3 regions of the Cobetia sp. BL01 genome follow, and region 2 is predicted to be linked to each of the others. Evidence: predicted binding sites of a transcription regulator. Region 2 holds the regulator's gene; each other region holds the start of a gene.

Evidence for each region. Region 2 encodes PhoB, which activates phosphate uptake and scavenging genes when phosphate is short. Its sites were predicted from a motif close to TGTCATANNNNTGTCANA; they were not measured.
Region 1: a site for PhoB is predicted at 1,329-1,346, ahead of ACZYGA_RS08475 (UTRA domain-containing protein). Genes of this name have one in related genera too.
Region 3: a site for PhoB is predicted at 2,139-2,156, ahead of ACZYGA_RS12130 (PhoX family protein). Genes of this name have one in related genera too.

The regions. Positions count from the first base shown of each region.
Region 1 is NZ_JBVBEE010000003.1:498,878-504,118, forward strand. Features, by position in the region: gene ACZYGA_RS08470 (MFS transporter) at 1-199, shown strand, start outside; gene ACZYGA_RS08475 (UTRA domain-containing protein) at 395-1,165, opposite strand; gene ACZYGA_RS08480 (ABC transporter substrate-binding protein) at 1,740-2,828, shown strand; gene ACZYGA_RS08485 (alkaline phosphatase family protein) at 2,921-3,745, shown strand; gene ACZYGA_RS08490 (ABC transporter permease) at 3,742-4,593, shown strand; gene ACZYGA_RS08495 (ABC transporter permease) at 4,577-5,241, shown strand, end outside.
Region 2 is NZ_JBVBEE010000005.1:88,137-93,377, reverse strand. Features, by position in the region: gene pstB (phosphate ABC transporter ATP-binding protein PstB) at 1-471, shown strand, start outside; gene phoU (phosphate signaling complex protein PhoU) at 728-1,453, shown strand; gene cysZ (sulfate transporter CysZ) at 1,640-2,368, shown strand; gene phoR (phosphate regulon sensor histidine kinase PhoR) at 2,474-3,769, opposite strand; gene phoB (phosphate regulon transcriptional regulator PhoB) at 3,777-4,466, opposite strand; gene ubiA (4-hydroxybenzoate octaprenyltransferase) at 4,694-5,241, opposite strand, start outside.
Region 3 is NZ_JBVBEE010000006.1:92,279-97,519, forward strand. Features, by position in the region: gene ACZYGA_RS12120 (sigma-70 family RNA polymerase sigma factor) at 1-117, opposite strand, end outside; gene ACZYGA_RS12125 (3-deoxy-7-phosphoheptulonate synthase) at 912-2,006, shown strand; gene ACZYGA_RS12130 (PhoX family protein) at 2,247-4,397, shown strand; gene ppk1 (polyphosphate kinase 1) at 4,611-5,241, opposite strand, start outside.

The sequences.
Region 1 (5,241 bases), on a different contig from region 2:
CGGCGGCACCGCACCGCTGGTTGCCACTTGGCTTATCGACTTGAGCGGCAACCATCTGGCACCCGCCTGGTACTTGATCGCGATAGCTGGAGTCGCCTTGATCGGTGGTCTCAGACTGCCTGAGACGAGTGGCATTTCCCTTGCCGACATGTCGAAGCCCCCTGCTTCCAGTAAATCTGCACCTCTGCCGACGGCATGAGCCGGAAGCTGTCAACTGAACCCACAAGCCTCGCAGGATTGCCACGCACCCACTGATGTCACGCCCAGATCGCTACTGGATGAGGCCATTACCACAACGCCCGCAAGCCTTCCCGTCAGAGGAGGACTTGCGGGCGTTTTCGTCGAGTTGAAGGAAATTCCCGGAGACTGGTGGCGTGTGTCCCCAGATTGCCCTCTAGCGTTGTGGTGCGGCGGATAACGTCAACTCGATGGCATCATGACGCCAGTGTTCATCATCGCAGTCCACTGCGCGGCCATTCTGATCGAAGTTGATCCGCGTGATGCGCTGCGCCGGACTACCCGGTGCCGCATTCAGGGCGACGGCCGTCTCGGCGTCGAACACGCTGGAGGCCAGCTCGAAGCTCACGCGCCGGATGCGAATGGCGTACTGGTGAAGGTAGAGCGTCGTCAGCGAATGCACCGAGAGGTCGAAATCGAGAATGCCCGGGAAGCAGTCGCGTCGCAGGTGATGACAGACATGCAGCACCCGCCGGCCATCGATGCGCCGCACTCGCGTGATGCGATAGACCCCGGCACCCCGTGCAATTTCCAGACGCTGGGCGATCACCTCATCAGCGGGAACTTCCTGAGCGGACAGCACCTCGGTGGAAGCGACCCGCTGCTGCGACTGCACCATCTCGTGAAAAGGCAGACATGCCAGCAGGTCATACCTGAGGCGCGGCGGCGAGACGAACCAGCCGCGGCGGTTCTCGCGATAGATTCGCCCTTCCGCTTCCAGCTGCAGCAAGGCATCTCGCAAGGTGACTCGCGTGGTGCCGAACCGCTCGATCATCTCACGCTCAGACGGCAGACGCTGCGAGGCATGCAGCGGCGCTGCCTCAAGATGGTTCAGCAGCCTGCCCTTGAGCCCGGTGACGGGCAAATCCGCCGTGCGCGTCAGGGAAGTTGCGTCGTCACCTGTGGGCTCGATCGATGATGAAGGCATGCGAAGTTCCTGAAAGATAACGAAAGAGAGCGATTTCTGGCGAGTCACTTGCATGTCATCCAAGGTGTCCATCATGACAAGGCCCGAGAATCGCGATCGCTGTGGTCTAGTGTAGACGTCGCCAGGCGAATCAGCCCACGCTCGCCGAGCACCATGACACAGGCATGACGATCCGGTGACAGCGCAAGGCCATCCTGTGTGATGCGCGTGAGAATCCGAGGCGGATGCCTATCACCGGGACACGCTTTCATGCAGGTAATTGTCAGAAAATCAGCCGGCACCACGCAGCGTTGCGTCAAAACATGTAGCGCTGATGGCTGATGGCTCATTGCCACGACACTGACATCACGACACTGACATAGTGACGACACGCGACTGTCACAACCGCTGCGTAAAGTCATGTCAGCCCCGATACTGAACTAGACCACAGAAATTGAGGTGGCAAGTCTCAGGGAAGACTGCGCAGGACAAGAACCAGCTTTGACCCCATCTCGCCTGCCTGCTCGCCTCGGCGACTCGCTGGCCAGGAATGCACTCTCGCATCCGTTGATTACCCCGTCTGGGAGGATTGTCATTGAAGTCGTTCACCGCTACCTCGCCCCGTACCGCCGGTCTGATGGTCTCGGCCCTCATGGCCACCCTGCTGAGCAGCGCCTCCGTCAGTGCCGCTGAAGTGCCGGACGCACTGCTCAAGGCCGCCCAGGCAGAAGGCCGCGTCGACAGCGTCGGCATGCCGGACAGCTGGGCCAACTGGAAGGACACCTGGGCAGACCTCGAGTCGAAGTATTCCATCGCGCACAGCGATACCGACATGAGCTCCGCCGAGGAAGTCGCCAAGTTCAAAGCCGAAGGCAAGAACGCCACGGCAGATATCGGTGACGTGGGCTTCGCCTTCGGCCCCATCGCGGTCAAGCAGGGGGTGACTCAAGCCTACAAGCCGACCACCTGGGACGAGATCCCCGACTGGGCCAAGGATGAAGATGGCGAGTGGATGCTGGGCTACACCGGCACCATCTCCCTGATGATCAACAAGACACTCGTCAGTGAAGATCAGCGCCCCGCTTCCTTCGCGGATCTCTCCAATGGCGATTACAAGGTCTCCGTCGGCGCGGTCGGCAAGGCCTCCCAGGCCAACAACGCCATCCTGGCCGCAGCCTTCGCCAATGGCGGCAGCGAGTCAGACCTGACGCCGGGTCTGGAAGTGTTCGCCGAACTGGCCCGCCAGGGACGCCTGTCACTGGCCGAGCCGAGCATCGCCAACCTGGAGAAGGGCGAGGTGGAGGTCGCACTGCTGTGGGACTTCAACGCGCTCAACTATCGCGATCAGATCAACCGCGACACCTTCGAGGTGGTCATCCCCTCGGATGCCTCCGTCACCTCGGGCTACGCCACCATCATCAACAAGCATGCCGCTCACCCGAACGCCGCCAAGCTGGCGCGTGAGTACATCCTGTCAGATGCCGGCCAGCTGAACCTGGCGGCAGGTTACGCACGCCCGATCCGCGCCGAGCACCTGACCCTACCGGAAGACATCGCCGCCAAGCTGCTGCCCAACGAGCAGTACGCCAATGCCCGCCCGGTACAGGACTTCGCCGGCTGGGAAGCCAGTGCCCGACAGCTGCCGCGTCAGTGGCAGTCCCAGGTACTGATCCACCAGCAGTGACCCCCGGCCTCTGTCCAGAGCGGATAGAGCGCGCACAATCCTGACAGACGGCACCGTCCACACGGTGCCGTCTTGAGCTTCACGGAGTCTTCATGTCCCAGCGTGTCATTCTTGTCGTACTCGATGGCCTCAACCATGCCGTGGGTCGGCATGCCATGGGCTATCTGAGCGCCTTGGTCGAGACCGGTCGCGGGCAGTACCAGTCGCTGGAGTGCGAACTGCCAGCGATGTCGCGACCGCTCTATGAGTGCCTGTTGACCGGTGATCTGCCCGTCGACTCCGGCATCGTCACCAATGGCATCGTGCGACGCTCGCGTGGCGTGAGCCTGTTCGACCTCGCCAGTCAGCAGGGGCGACGCACCGCGGCAGCCGCCTATCACTGGGTCAGCGAACTCTACGTCGCCGCCCCCTTCGTGCCGGCCAGACACCGGCTGCTAGACAATCCCGAATCCGCCATCCAGGCGGGCATCTTCTACTGGCAGGATCACTACCCGGACGACCACGTCTTCAGCGATGCCGAGATGCTGAGACTGCGTCACGACCCGGACTTCCTGCTGGTGCACAGCATGAACATCGATGACGCCGGCCACCGCCACGGCGGTGAGTCCGCGCAATATCGCAATGCGGCGCGTCATGCCGATGTCGCCTTGGCCGACTACCTGCCCTGCTGGCTGGAGGCTGGCTATCAGGTGATGGTCACCGCCGATCACGGCATGAACGCCGACCGCTCACATTCCGGCCTTCTCGAAGAAGAGCGCCGTGTGCCGCTCTGGACCTTCGGCAGCGCCTTCGCCCGCAGCCCCGCCCGCAACCTTCGCCAGCGCGAGCTCTGCGGCACTCTGGCTAGCGTGCTGGGACTGGAGCACGACAAGGCCAGCAACACATCCCTGCTGGCAGGCCCTGGAGGGGACGCATGATGCCGACATTCCTCAGGCGAGTGCTGACCAGCCCCGCGATGTGGCTGCTGCCCTTCGCCATCCTCTTCTTCGCCTTCCAGATCGCCCCGCTGATCTGGGTGATGATCAGCGCCTTCAAGACCCCCGCAGGCTGGGGGCTGGCCAATTTTCAGGAAATCGCCACCTCCCCCTTCTTCCGCCAGGCCATCGGCCGCAGTCTCGAGATCTCGCTGATGTCCAGCGTGCTGGGACTGGCGATCGCCGCCGTGACCTGTCACAGCATGCACCGCTGCGGGCCGGGCCTGACGCGCGCGATGATCGCCTTCACCAACATGACCAGCAACTTCGCCGGCGTGCCGCTGGCCTTCGCCTTCATCATCCTGATGGGGGCCAACGGCATGCTGACCTTGATGCTGGAGCGCCTGGGCATCATCGATGACTTCAATCTCTATTCACGCACCGGCCTGATCGTCATCTACACCTGGTTCCAGATCCCGCTGGGCATCCTGCTGCTCTACCCGGCCTTCAGCACGCTCAAGGGCGAGTGGCGCGAAGCCGCCAGCCTGCTCGGCGCCAACCGTCTGACCTACTGGCATCACATCGGCCTGCCCGTGCTCTGGCCGTCGCTGGCTGGCACGCTCACCGTACTGTTCGCCAATGCCATGGGCGCCTATGCCACCGTCTATGCGCTGGTGAACACCAGCTACAACCTGATGACCATCCGCATCGCCAATCTGGTCTCCGGCGACCTCTTCCTGCAGCCGGAACTGGCCAGCGCACTGGCGATGGTACTGGTGGTCATTCTCGTCATCGTCACGCTGATCCAGCAGTGGCTCATGCGTAGGAGCTACCATGTCACTTCCCGCTGAACTGCCGTATCGCCATGGCAAGCCGCTGCTGCCCAGCCTGATGGCGCGTCTGCGCGGGCTCAATCCCTACAGCGTGGTGGTGGGCAGCGTCTTCACGCTGCTGGCACTGCCGCTGGTGGCCACGCTGTTCTACGCCCTTGCCACCCGGTGGGGCGCCAGCCTCACGCCCGATGGCCTGACGGTGAAGTGGTTTCTGGAGCTGTGGACCACCCCCCGCTTTCTCGCCGCATTCGGGCGCTCCCTGCTGGTCGCCGTCGGCGCCCTGATCCTGTCACTGCTGTTGATCGTGCCGGTGGTCTTCCTGGCCCATACCCGCTATCCGCGCCTGGATGGCTGGATGAATGGCCTGATCCTGCTGCCCTTCGCCGTGCCACCCATCGTGTCCTCGGTCGGTCTGCTGCAGCTGTATGCCGGCGGCCCACTGCCGATCATCGGCACGCCCTGGATCCTGATTCCCACCTATTTCACCATCGTGCTGCCCTTCATGTACCGAGCGCTGGCCAACAGCCTGCGAGCGCTGGATGTGGCATCGCTGATGGAAGCCGCCCAGTTGCTGGGCGCCAGCCCGCTGCAGGCCTTCTTCCAGGTGATCCTGCCCAATATCCGGGTCGGCATCCAGATCGCCGTCTTCCTGGCCTTCTCGTTTCT
Region 2 (5,241 bases):
CCCTTTCCGATGTCGGTCTACGAGAACGTGGCCTTCGGGCTGCGGCTGGTCGGCGAGAATGACAAGCGCCATCTGGATGACAAGGTCGAATCCTGTCTGCGGGCCGCGGCGCTGTGGGAGGAAGTGAAGGACCGGCTGTTCGACAGCGCGCTGGGGCTTTCCGGTGGCCAGCAGCAGCGCCTGGTGATCGCGCGCACGCTGGCGGTGGAGCCGGAAGTCCTGCTGCTGGATGAGCCAGCCTCGGCGCTGGACCCGATCTCGACGCTCAAGATCGAGGAGCTGATCCGCTCGCTGCGCTCACGCCTGACGTTGGTCATCGTCACCCACAACATGCAGCAGGCAGCACGTGTCTCGGATGCCACGGCCTTTCTGCATGAAGGGCAGCTGGTGGAATATGCCCCGACCGATCAGCTGTTCACCAACCCGCGTCGTCGCCAGACCGAGGACTACATCACCGGCCGTTTCGGGTGAGATCACCGAAGCGGCACTGCAGGTGGCTGACACGTGTCTCGCGCGGGACGTTGGCGGATGGGCCATCGCGTCGTGGATATTTCAGCGCGGCGCGAGATTCGATTGGCGTCCCAGCGCTCGAGTGAAATATAACTGCAATCAAGAGGCGTCATGCTAGGAGGGAGCCGCCTGCGCCAGACCCTGCTGCAGCGCTTCTACATCAATGCCACATGTCAGAGACCGCCTGCCTCGGCGGATGACTTCCCGGGAGAGGGTAATGGATATCACCAGCGATTCGCACGGCAAGCACATATCCCAGCAGTTCAATCACGAGCTGGATGCGCTGAAGACACACCTGCTGGCCATGGGCGGTCTGGTGGAGAAGCAGCTGCAGGATGCCGTCACGGCCCTGCTGGAGGGTGACAGCGAGACGGCGACACGCGTGCGTGACAATGACAAGGGCGTCAACGACATGCAGCTGAAGATCGACGACGAGTGCACCCGCGTGCTGGCGCGCCGTCAGCCGGCGGCCTCTGACCTGCGTCTGGTGCTGGCCGTGATTCGCGCCACCTCCGATCTGGAGCGCATCGGTGACGAGTCCAGCAAGATCGCGCGCAATGCCATCTCGCTGGTCGAGAACGGCCAGAGCCCGCGTGGCATGGTCGAGGTGCGTCACCTCAGTCAGCATGTGCGCAGCATGGTGCGTGACTCGCTGACCGCCTTCGCCCGCTTCGACACGGATCTGGCGCTCAAGGTACTGCGTGAGGATGCCTCGGTGGATCTGGAATACCAGAGCGCGATGCGTTCGCTGATGACCTTCATGATGGAAGACGCGCGCCAGATCACCCCGGTGCTCAACGTGATGTGGATTCTACGTGCGCTGGAGCGTATCGGGGATCACGCCGACAACCTCGCCGAGTACGTCATCTTCCTGGTCAAGGGCGTGGACGTGCGTCACACCGACACCCATGACCTCCAGCCGCAGGATCTCGACAAGCCCTGACGTGCAGGCCCCTTCCCCGGGGCCTGACGCCTGTCTGCCGATGACGCCCCGCCTCTGTCCCGCCGACGGAGTGCGGGGCGTCTGCCATTCGATGCGCCGACAGCTGCGTGGGACGGGTGGTAGTGCTAGGGTGTGGCTCCGGCCGCCCGAGGGCAGCCGCCTTTCACGAGATGACGAGGACGTCGCATGATTGATGCCGTATCGGCGCTGGTCCGCGGGACCCGCATGGTCTATACCCCCGGGCTACGCCGTTTCGTGTTCGTACCACTGGCGATCAACCTGGTGCTCTACAGTGCCACGCTGTGGCTGTTGTTCAGCCAGTTCGAGGGCTGGATCGATTACTGGATGCTCAAGGTGCCCAGCTGGCTGGAATGGCTGAGCTGGTTGATCTGGCCGGTGCTGGTGCTGAGTCTGTTGCTGGCGGTGTTCTTCACCTTCAGCCTGGTGACCAATCTGATCGCGGCGCCGTTCTACGGCATTCTGGCCGAGAAGGTCGAGCATCGTCTGGATGGCACCCTGATCGAAGATGAGCGTGGCCTGGTGAAGATCGGGATCGACTCGCTGGGGCGCGAGATGGCCAAACTGGGTTACTTCATTCCCCGCATGATCGCGCTGTTCATTCTCGGCTTCATTCCGGGCCTGAATCTGCTCTCACCGCTGCTGTGGGGGCTGTTCTCGGCCTGGAGCATGGCGATCCAGTATCTGGACTATCCGATGGACAACCATCAGGTCAGCTTCGGTGACATGAAGCAGCGTCTCAAGGCGCGCTGGTGGCCGTCACTGACCTTCGGTGGTGCCGTGTTCGTGCTGACGCTGGTGCCCTTGGCCAACCTGCTGTTCATTCCCGGGGCCGTGGCGGGTGCCGTCCTGATGTGGCAGAGCCACTACCGACAGCTGCCTGCCCCGCGCCGCTGAGCCAGGCTTTATCGCGAGCGTTGACGAACGCAGATACCACGACGCCCCGCCGTGACCTCATGCAGAGGGCGCGGCGGGGCGTTCGTGTCAGTGGGGCTGCAACCGTCAGGCAGTCGTCGCGCAGCGGCGTTCCACCGGGAAATGACAACGGAAGCGTGCGCCCTCGCCGGGCAGGCTGTCGATCTCCAGGCGGCCCTGATGGCGGATCAGCACATGCTTGACGATGGCCAGCCCCAGCCCGGTGCCACCAGTGGCGGTGCTGCGTCCCTTGTCGATGCGATAGAAGCGCTCCGTCAGGCGCGGTAGATGCACGGGATCAATGCCGTCACCGTCATCCTCCACCTCGACCATCACGCCCTCGCTGGTGCTCTGGCAGCGCAGCGTGATGTGGCAGTCTTCCGGCGTGTAACGCACCGCATTGAAGACCAGATTCGAGATCGCGCTTCTCAGCTCCTGCTCCTCACCCATCAGGGCCAGTCCGGGCTCGACCTCCACCGTGATGACATGCCGCTCCTTCGAGAGGCCTTCGGCATCTTCCCGGATACGTGTCAGCAGCTGTGCCATGTCGATGCGACGTCCTTCGCCCGACAGCTCGTCGGTCTCCAGGCGCGACAGGGTCAGCAGATCCTCGACGAGGTGCTGCATGCGGTCGGTCTGACTCTGCATCTGTCCCAGGCCACGCTGCCAGCGCGGGGGCAGGTCATCGGCATAGTCGGAATAGGTCTCGAGGTAGCCGGCCAGTACCGTCAGCGGCGTGCGCAGCTCATGGGAGACATTGGCCACGAAATCGCGGCGCATTTCCTCGAGACGGTAGAGACGGGTGACATCGCGCACCATCACCAGGCGCTCGTTGTCACCGAACAGGGTGATGGAGATCTGCAGGGTCAGGTTGTCGGAGAGCGGCGATTGCAGGGTCAGCGGCTCACGATAGGCCAGCCGATTGAAGTAATCGATGAACACGGGGTCACGCAGATAGTTGGTGACGTGCTGGCCGCGGTCGTGACTGGCCTTGAGGCCGATCAACTGCTCGGCAGCGCTGTTCCACCACTCCATGTCGCCGTGATTGTCGAGCATCACCAGGCCATCGCGCATCGCTTCCGAGGATTCCTGGATGCGGTTGAGGATACTGCGCAGTCGCTCCTGCGCCTGACGCTGACCCTTCTGGTAGCGATACAGACGATCGAGCAGATCCCCCCAGACGCCATCGCCGGGCGGCGGCTCTTCATGGGGGTTGGTGATCAGCCAGGTGTAGAGGCTCTTGAGGTGCTTGAGATGGACGAACAGGTACAGCGCCAGCCCCAGCGCCAGGCCCCAGCCCAGCAGGCCGAGCAGTCCGCCGACCAGCCCGAAGCCGCCCGCCAGATAGCCCAGCCGCCATAGCTCGTTCGTCCAGTAGCGCATCCGCGTCTCAGGCCTGGGCGCTGAAGCGATAACCGGTACCGCGGACGGTCTGGATCAAGTGCTGATGCCCCTCGCCCAGCGCCTTGCGCAGACGACGAATGTGCACGTCCACGGTACGTTCCTCGACATAGACATTGCCGCCCCAGACCTGATCCAGCAGCTGGCTGCGGGTGTAGGCGCGCTCCTGATGGGTCATGAAGAACTGCAGCAGGCGGTATTCGGTGGGGCCGACCTCCAGGGAGTTGCCGTGTGCGGTCACGCGGTGGCTGGCGGGGTCGAGCATCAGACCCTCGACTTCCACCGACTCCTCGACGCCCTTGGGCGTGGTGCGGCGCAGCACGGCCTTGAGGCGTGCCACCAGCTCGCGTGGCGAGAAGGGCTTGGTGATGTAATCGTCCGCCCCGGCCTCGAGCCCCTGGATCTTGTTGTCTTCCTCGCCCTTGGCGGTGAGCAGGATGATCGGCAGCTCCGCGGTGGTCTCGTCACGCTTGAGGCGGCGCGCCAGTTCCAGCCCGCTGGTGCCGGGCATCATCCAGTCCAGCAACAGCAGATCGGGCTTTTCATCGACGACGATGGCGTGGGCGTCCTGGGCATTGTCGGCCTCCAGCACGCGGTAATCCGCCATTTCCAGGGCGACGGCGATCATCTCGCGTATCGAGGATTCGTCGTCGACAATCAGTACGGTCTTGGAGCTCATCGCTAGATCCCATGCAGCAGTCGGCGCACGCGCCAGAATGACAAGTCGATGACGATTACAACCTGCTTATATGACAGTGAGATGACAATCGCCAGCTTGGCAGCTTGCCGCCCGGCTTGCCAGCGAGTCCCTCAACTCTCTCAAGGCGTGAATGCCACGCCTCGCCGCATGAGGAAGATCGCTGGCAGATCGGATGAGGACTCGGGCCCATTGGCCGGAAAGAGGGGTCAGGCAGCTGGCCAGGTCGCCAGCGCGATGCCCGCGAAGATCAGCAGGCCGGACCAGTGGTTGTTGAGAAATGCCTGGAAGCAGGGGCCACGCTCCCGCTCGCGAATCAGGCGCTGCTGCCAGACGAAGGTCACGGCCGCCGCGGCCAGCCCCAGCCAGTAGAAGATGCCCAGTGCCAGGTGCAGGCCGATGCCGATCAACACCGCCAGCATGCCCAGCTGCAGCAGACCGATCATCAGCGTGTCGGCGCGGCCGAACAGCACGGCGGTGGACTTGATGCCGACCTTGAGGTCGTCATTGCGATCGACCATCGCATAGGCGGTGTCGTAGGCCACCGTCCACATCAGATTGGCCGCGAACAGCCACCAGCCATAGGTCGGCACCTCCTCAAGCGTCGCCGCGAAGGCCATCGGAATCGCCCAGCCGAAGGCGGCACCCAGCACCACCTGCGGCAGATGATGGAAGCGCTTCATGAACGGATAGCTGGCCGCCAGCAGCACGGCGACGATCGACAGCAGCACCGTGGTCAGGTTGGTGAAGCACACCA
Region 3 (5,241 bases), on a different contig from region 2:
CAACTGAGCGTATAGATGCGCACTGGTTGCGCGATAAAGTCGATCCAGTGCCTTGGCATCCTGCCGGGCACATCCCGACAGATACTCTATCAGTGCATCATTTCGGGAATCCTGCATGTATGCATTCCAAGCTGTGGGCGCGGTGTCAGGCACCGCTGGACGAATGCGCGTTGCCGATCATGTCGTTCGACAACCAAAGGTTATACTGATGCCACTCCGGGCTGATAGTCCTTCTTTATACGTGCAGGCAACGGTTTGTTGCCCGATCACGCTTGCGTGCGACGTTTCGTAGTGCAAGGATAGAGTCATCGACGCTTCATCGTCATCACTGGACACCGGCCCGACCCATGAATCAATCCTCAAGCTCCCGCCTTCGCACTGCCGCTGCCTGCCCTTCGGGTCAGCTGGCGTCGGCTGCGTGTGCGGCTGGCTATTGGTATTGGTTTACACAGGGGCGCGCCTGAGGTTACGGCGTGCCTGTCTCGTACGGGCTGCCACCACCTTGAAGAACCCCCGGTCGCAGCCACGACCGGGGGTTCTTGCGTTTGGGCCCGGCAATCTCTCATGACGAGAGAGGCGTGCCACCCTAACGTGCCAACGATGATTGCAGCATGAATGACTGGAGGAATGACCATGCGTACCACGATCCCGACTACCCGCTTCTCTTTCGCTTCCGCTCGGGTCGTGCATGGTTATTGGCGCTGGCGATTTAGCGGCGTCCTGCCTCTTTCCGCTGTCACCGCGGGGCAGGGCGAGCAACACCGGGGTGACGATTCGCGAAGTCCCTGTCTGTCAGAGTGAATATTGCGTGATGAAGCCGAAGCTTCGTCACAGGAGAGAAGACCATGAACGCCAGCCTTGAACGCGTGTTGACGAATGACCCGCACACAGCCGATACCACTGTCGGCACCATGACCGCCGAGACTACCCCCGTGACCCGCTTCGATGCCGCCCAGACACCGACCACTCCCGGACGCATCAGCCGTGAAGCCCTGCCCAGCGCCAGCGAATTGCGCGCGCAGCTGCCGGTGGATGCTGACCTGGCCGGCCAGATTCGCCAGCACCGCGCTGAGATCAACGCGATTCTTGCCGGGGAGGATGATCGCCTGCTGGTGGTAGTCGGCCCGTGTTCCATCCATGATCTCAAGGCCGCGCGTGAATACGCCCAGCGCCTTGCGGTGATCGAACCGCAGGTCCGTGATCGCCTCAAGCTGGTGATGCGTGTCTATGTCGAGAAGCCGCGCACGACGGTGGGCTGGAAGGGGCTGGCCTATGATCCGCATCTGGATGGCAGTGATGACATGGCCAGCGGCCTGCGTCAGGCGCGCGAGCTGATGCGCGAGATCAACCAGCTGGGCCTGCCGGTGGCGACGGAGCTGCTGCAGCCGCTGACCGCCGCCTACCTGGAAGACCTGCTCGGCTGGGCGGCCATCGGGGCACGCACCACCGAGTCACAGATCCACCGCGAGATGGCCTCCGGCCTTGGCTGCGCCGTAGGCTTCAAGAATGGAACCGATGGTGGGGTCGAGGTCGCCGTGCAGGCGATCGGTGCGGCAGCTCACGGGCATCGCCACTTCGGCATGGATGACAGCGGGCGCCCGGCGCTGATCGAGACCGCGGGCAATCCCCACACCCATGTGGTGCTGCGGGGCGGCCATGGTCAGCCCAACTACGATGCAGACTCGGTGGCCGCCTGCCGGCGAGAGCTGGAAGGGGCCGGTCTGACACCGCGACTGATGGTCGACTGCAGTCATGCCAACTCGCGCAAGGATCACCGTCGTCAGAGCGAAGTGATGCTGGATGTGCTCTCCCAGCGTCTGGCCGGTGATGACGCCTTGATCGGCGTGATGCTGGAAAGCCATCTCAACGAGGGCAAGCAGGCATTGCCGGCAGCGGACAAGCTCTCGCAGCTGCGCCATGGCGTTTCCGTGACCGATGCCTGTCTCGGGTGGGAGACGACGGAGCATCTGCTGAGTCTGGCGGCAGAGCGTCTGCGAGACGCCTGACCCAGACACCACCCTGCTGGTGAAGCCCTCTTTCCTCACGGCTGACGGAGCAGGTCTCGCGCTTGTGAATTCCCCGCGCCCGATGGTCATGCGACCGTCGGGCGCTGTCGTTTGCATGAGGCGTATCGTTCGCGTCATACGACTGTCATTTGGTTCGCGTATCACTCTTGTTGCCCTTGGCGGCCCCACAGGGGCCAGGCCTGAAAAGAACAACCCGCAACCTGACTACGGGGAAGCAGCATGAGCAAGGAAATTGAAGATCATCGCCTACTGAATGCCAGTCACAACGAGACATTCTCTTCCATCATCGACAAGCACCTTTCCCGTCGTCGCGTGTTGCAGGGTGGTCTGGGCATGGCGGCTGCCAGCATGCTGGGCGGCTTCGGGCTGGCGGGCCTGAGCGGTACGGCCAATGCCGACAGCGGCAAGACCACAGGGACCCCGGCGAAGACACCGCTGGCGCTGGCCTTCGAGTCCATCAAGGGCTCTCGCACGGATGCCTTCGTGGTACCTGCAGGGTATACCGCCCATGTCCTGGCACCGTGGGGCACCCCGCTCAACGACAAGGCACCGCAGTGGAGTGAATCGCTGGCGATGACGCCGGAGGCCCAGCTCAACAGTATCGGCATGCATCACGACGGCATGCACAACTTCGCGCTGAGCGAAGACACCGCCTCCAGCAATTTCCTGCTGGTGATGAACAATGAGTACATCGATCAGGATGCCCTGTGGGCGCCCAAGGGCGGCGCGACCAATGCGGAGTCCGGTAAGCGCCCGGCCGATGAAGTGCGTACCGAGATCAATGCCCACGGCGTGACCGTCGTCGAAGTCAAGAAGGATGCCGGCGGCAAGTGGGATGTGGTGAGCAACTCCGGCTACAACCGTCGCTATACCAGCGCCAGCGAGATGGTGTTGAGTGGCCCGGTGGCAGGCAGTGATTACGTCAAGACTGCCTTCTCTCCGGATGGCACGCGCACGCGTGGTACCAACAACAACTGCGCCAACGGCTATACCCCCTGGGGCACCTACCTGACCTGTGAGGAGAACTGGCCGGGTTACTTCGTCAAGCGCAGTGATCGTCAGAGCGATGATGATCGCATCGGCATCGAGACCGAGCGTGGCCGCTACGGCTGGGAAACCGCCGCGGGAGATGCCAGCGAAGTCGATGGCGAATTCGCGCGCTTCGACAATACGCCGACGGCGGACAGTGCCGACAAGGATTATCGCAATGAGCCGCGTACCTTCGGCTACATCGTCGAGATCGACCCCTACACCGGTGAGAAGGCCGTCAAGCGCACCGCGCTGGGACGTTTCCGCCATGAAGGCTGCTGGCCTGGCAAGCTGGTCGAAGGCGAGCCGGTGGTGTTCTATTCAGGCCATGACTCGCGCAACGAATACATCTACAAGTTCGTCTCCGATGCCAGATGGGAGGCCGCCGATGCGCACGTGCCGGGAGCCGACAAGAATCGCCTGACGATCGGTGACAAGTATCTGGACAAGGGCACGTTGTATGTTGCCCAGTTCTCCGCCGACGGTACTGGCAAGTGGCTGAAGCTGACGCCGGATGCCGTGACCAGGGATGGCCGGACGCTTGCCGCTGCGCTGGGCCTGGCGGCCGATGATCTGGCCGGCGTCATCATCCATACCGCGGACGCGGCGGATCTGATGGGCGCCACGCCGATGGACCGCCCGGAGTGGGGTGCCGTCGACCCGGCTTCCGGTGAGGTCTACATGACACTGACCAACAACTCCAAGCGCACCGAAGAGGGTGCCGCGGCGGCCTTCACCAATGACGGCAAGGCCATCGAGGAGCCGGGAGTCGGTTACAAGACGGCGCCGACCAATGCCGCCAACCCGCGCGGTGACAACGAGGCAGGACAGATCATCCGCTGGCGTGAGGCAGGGGATCACACCGCCTTCGATTGGGAGATATTCGTGTTCGGCGCGGCGGCCAGTGACGCCGACAACCTGTCCGGCCTGACCGAGATGAATGAATTCGCCAGTCCGGATGGCCTCTACTTCGACGAACGTGAGGACGAGCAGGGTATCCTGTGGATCCAGACGGACAACGGCTACGCCGGTGTGGCGGACGCCACCAATGACCAGCTACTGGCCGTCGTGCCGGCCGCGCTTCAGCAGGCCGAAGGGGATGCTGCCGTGATCGGTGCCGATAACCAGGCACAGCTCAAGCGCTTCGCGGTTGGCCCGAACGGCTGTGAAGTGACCGGCATCTTCGCGACACCTGACAGGACGGCGTTGTTCGTCAATATCCAGCATCCCGGCAACTGGCCGCAGAGTGTGGATGCGACTGCCGAAACTGACGGCAGTGTGCGCCCGCGCGCCGCGACCGTCGTCATCCAGCGTGAAGATGGTGGTCAGATCGGCGTCTGATCCGTTGAGCGCTTGATCCGATCGTCAGCTGCCAGGCCCCCGCATCCAAGATGCGGGGGCCTTTTCATTGTCTGGTTGGGGGGCAGAAGGATCGGGACAGGAGGACTGGGACAAGGCTTGTCTGCTCAACGCAGACGGCCCCCACGCAAGCGTGAGGGCCGAGAGTCAGGTGAATGGACTGCGCCGGATGAGGCGGGCCCGAGCGGGGCGCGATCAGGCCTTGGCAGCGTAGGCGAACAGCAGGGTTTCCTGCACGCTGATCGGCTCTGCATCGCCGGCATCCAGCTGGGTGTAGTGACCATCGCTTTCCAGGCGCCAGCTCTGGCAGTTGTCAACCAGATAGGTGTCCAGGTCCTTGCGGATGCGCTGTGCCAGCTTCTTGTCGAGCAACGGGAAGCAGGTCTCGACGCGATGGAACATGTTGCGCTCCATGAAGTCCGCGCTGGAACACCAGGTCTCCGGCTGGCCGGCATTGTGGAAGTGGAAGGTGCGAGTATGTTCCAGGAAGCGACCGATCACCGAGCGGACGCGGATATTGTCGGAGATGCCCGGAACGCCCGGACGCAGACAGCAGACCCCGCGGATGATCAGATCGCACTGCACGCCCGCGCGTGAGGCGCGATACAGCGCGCGGATCAGCTTGGGTTCGGTCAGTGAGTTGCACTTGATGATGATGTGGGCGCGCTTGCCCTTCTCGGCGTTGCGCGCTTCCCGGTCGATCATCTCCACCAGTCGCTCATGCAGTGTGAAGGGGGCATGCAGCAACTTCTCGATATTGCGTTGCTTGCCCATGCCAGTCAGCTGCTGGAAGACCTTGTGCACGTCCTCGCACAAGGTCTCGTTG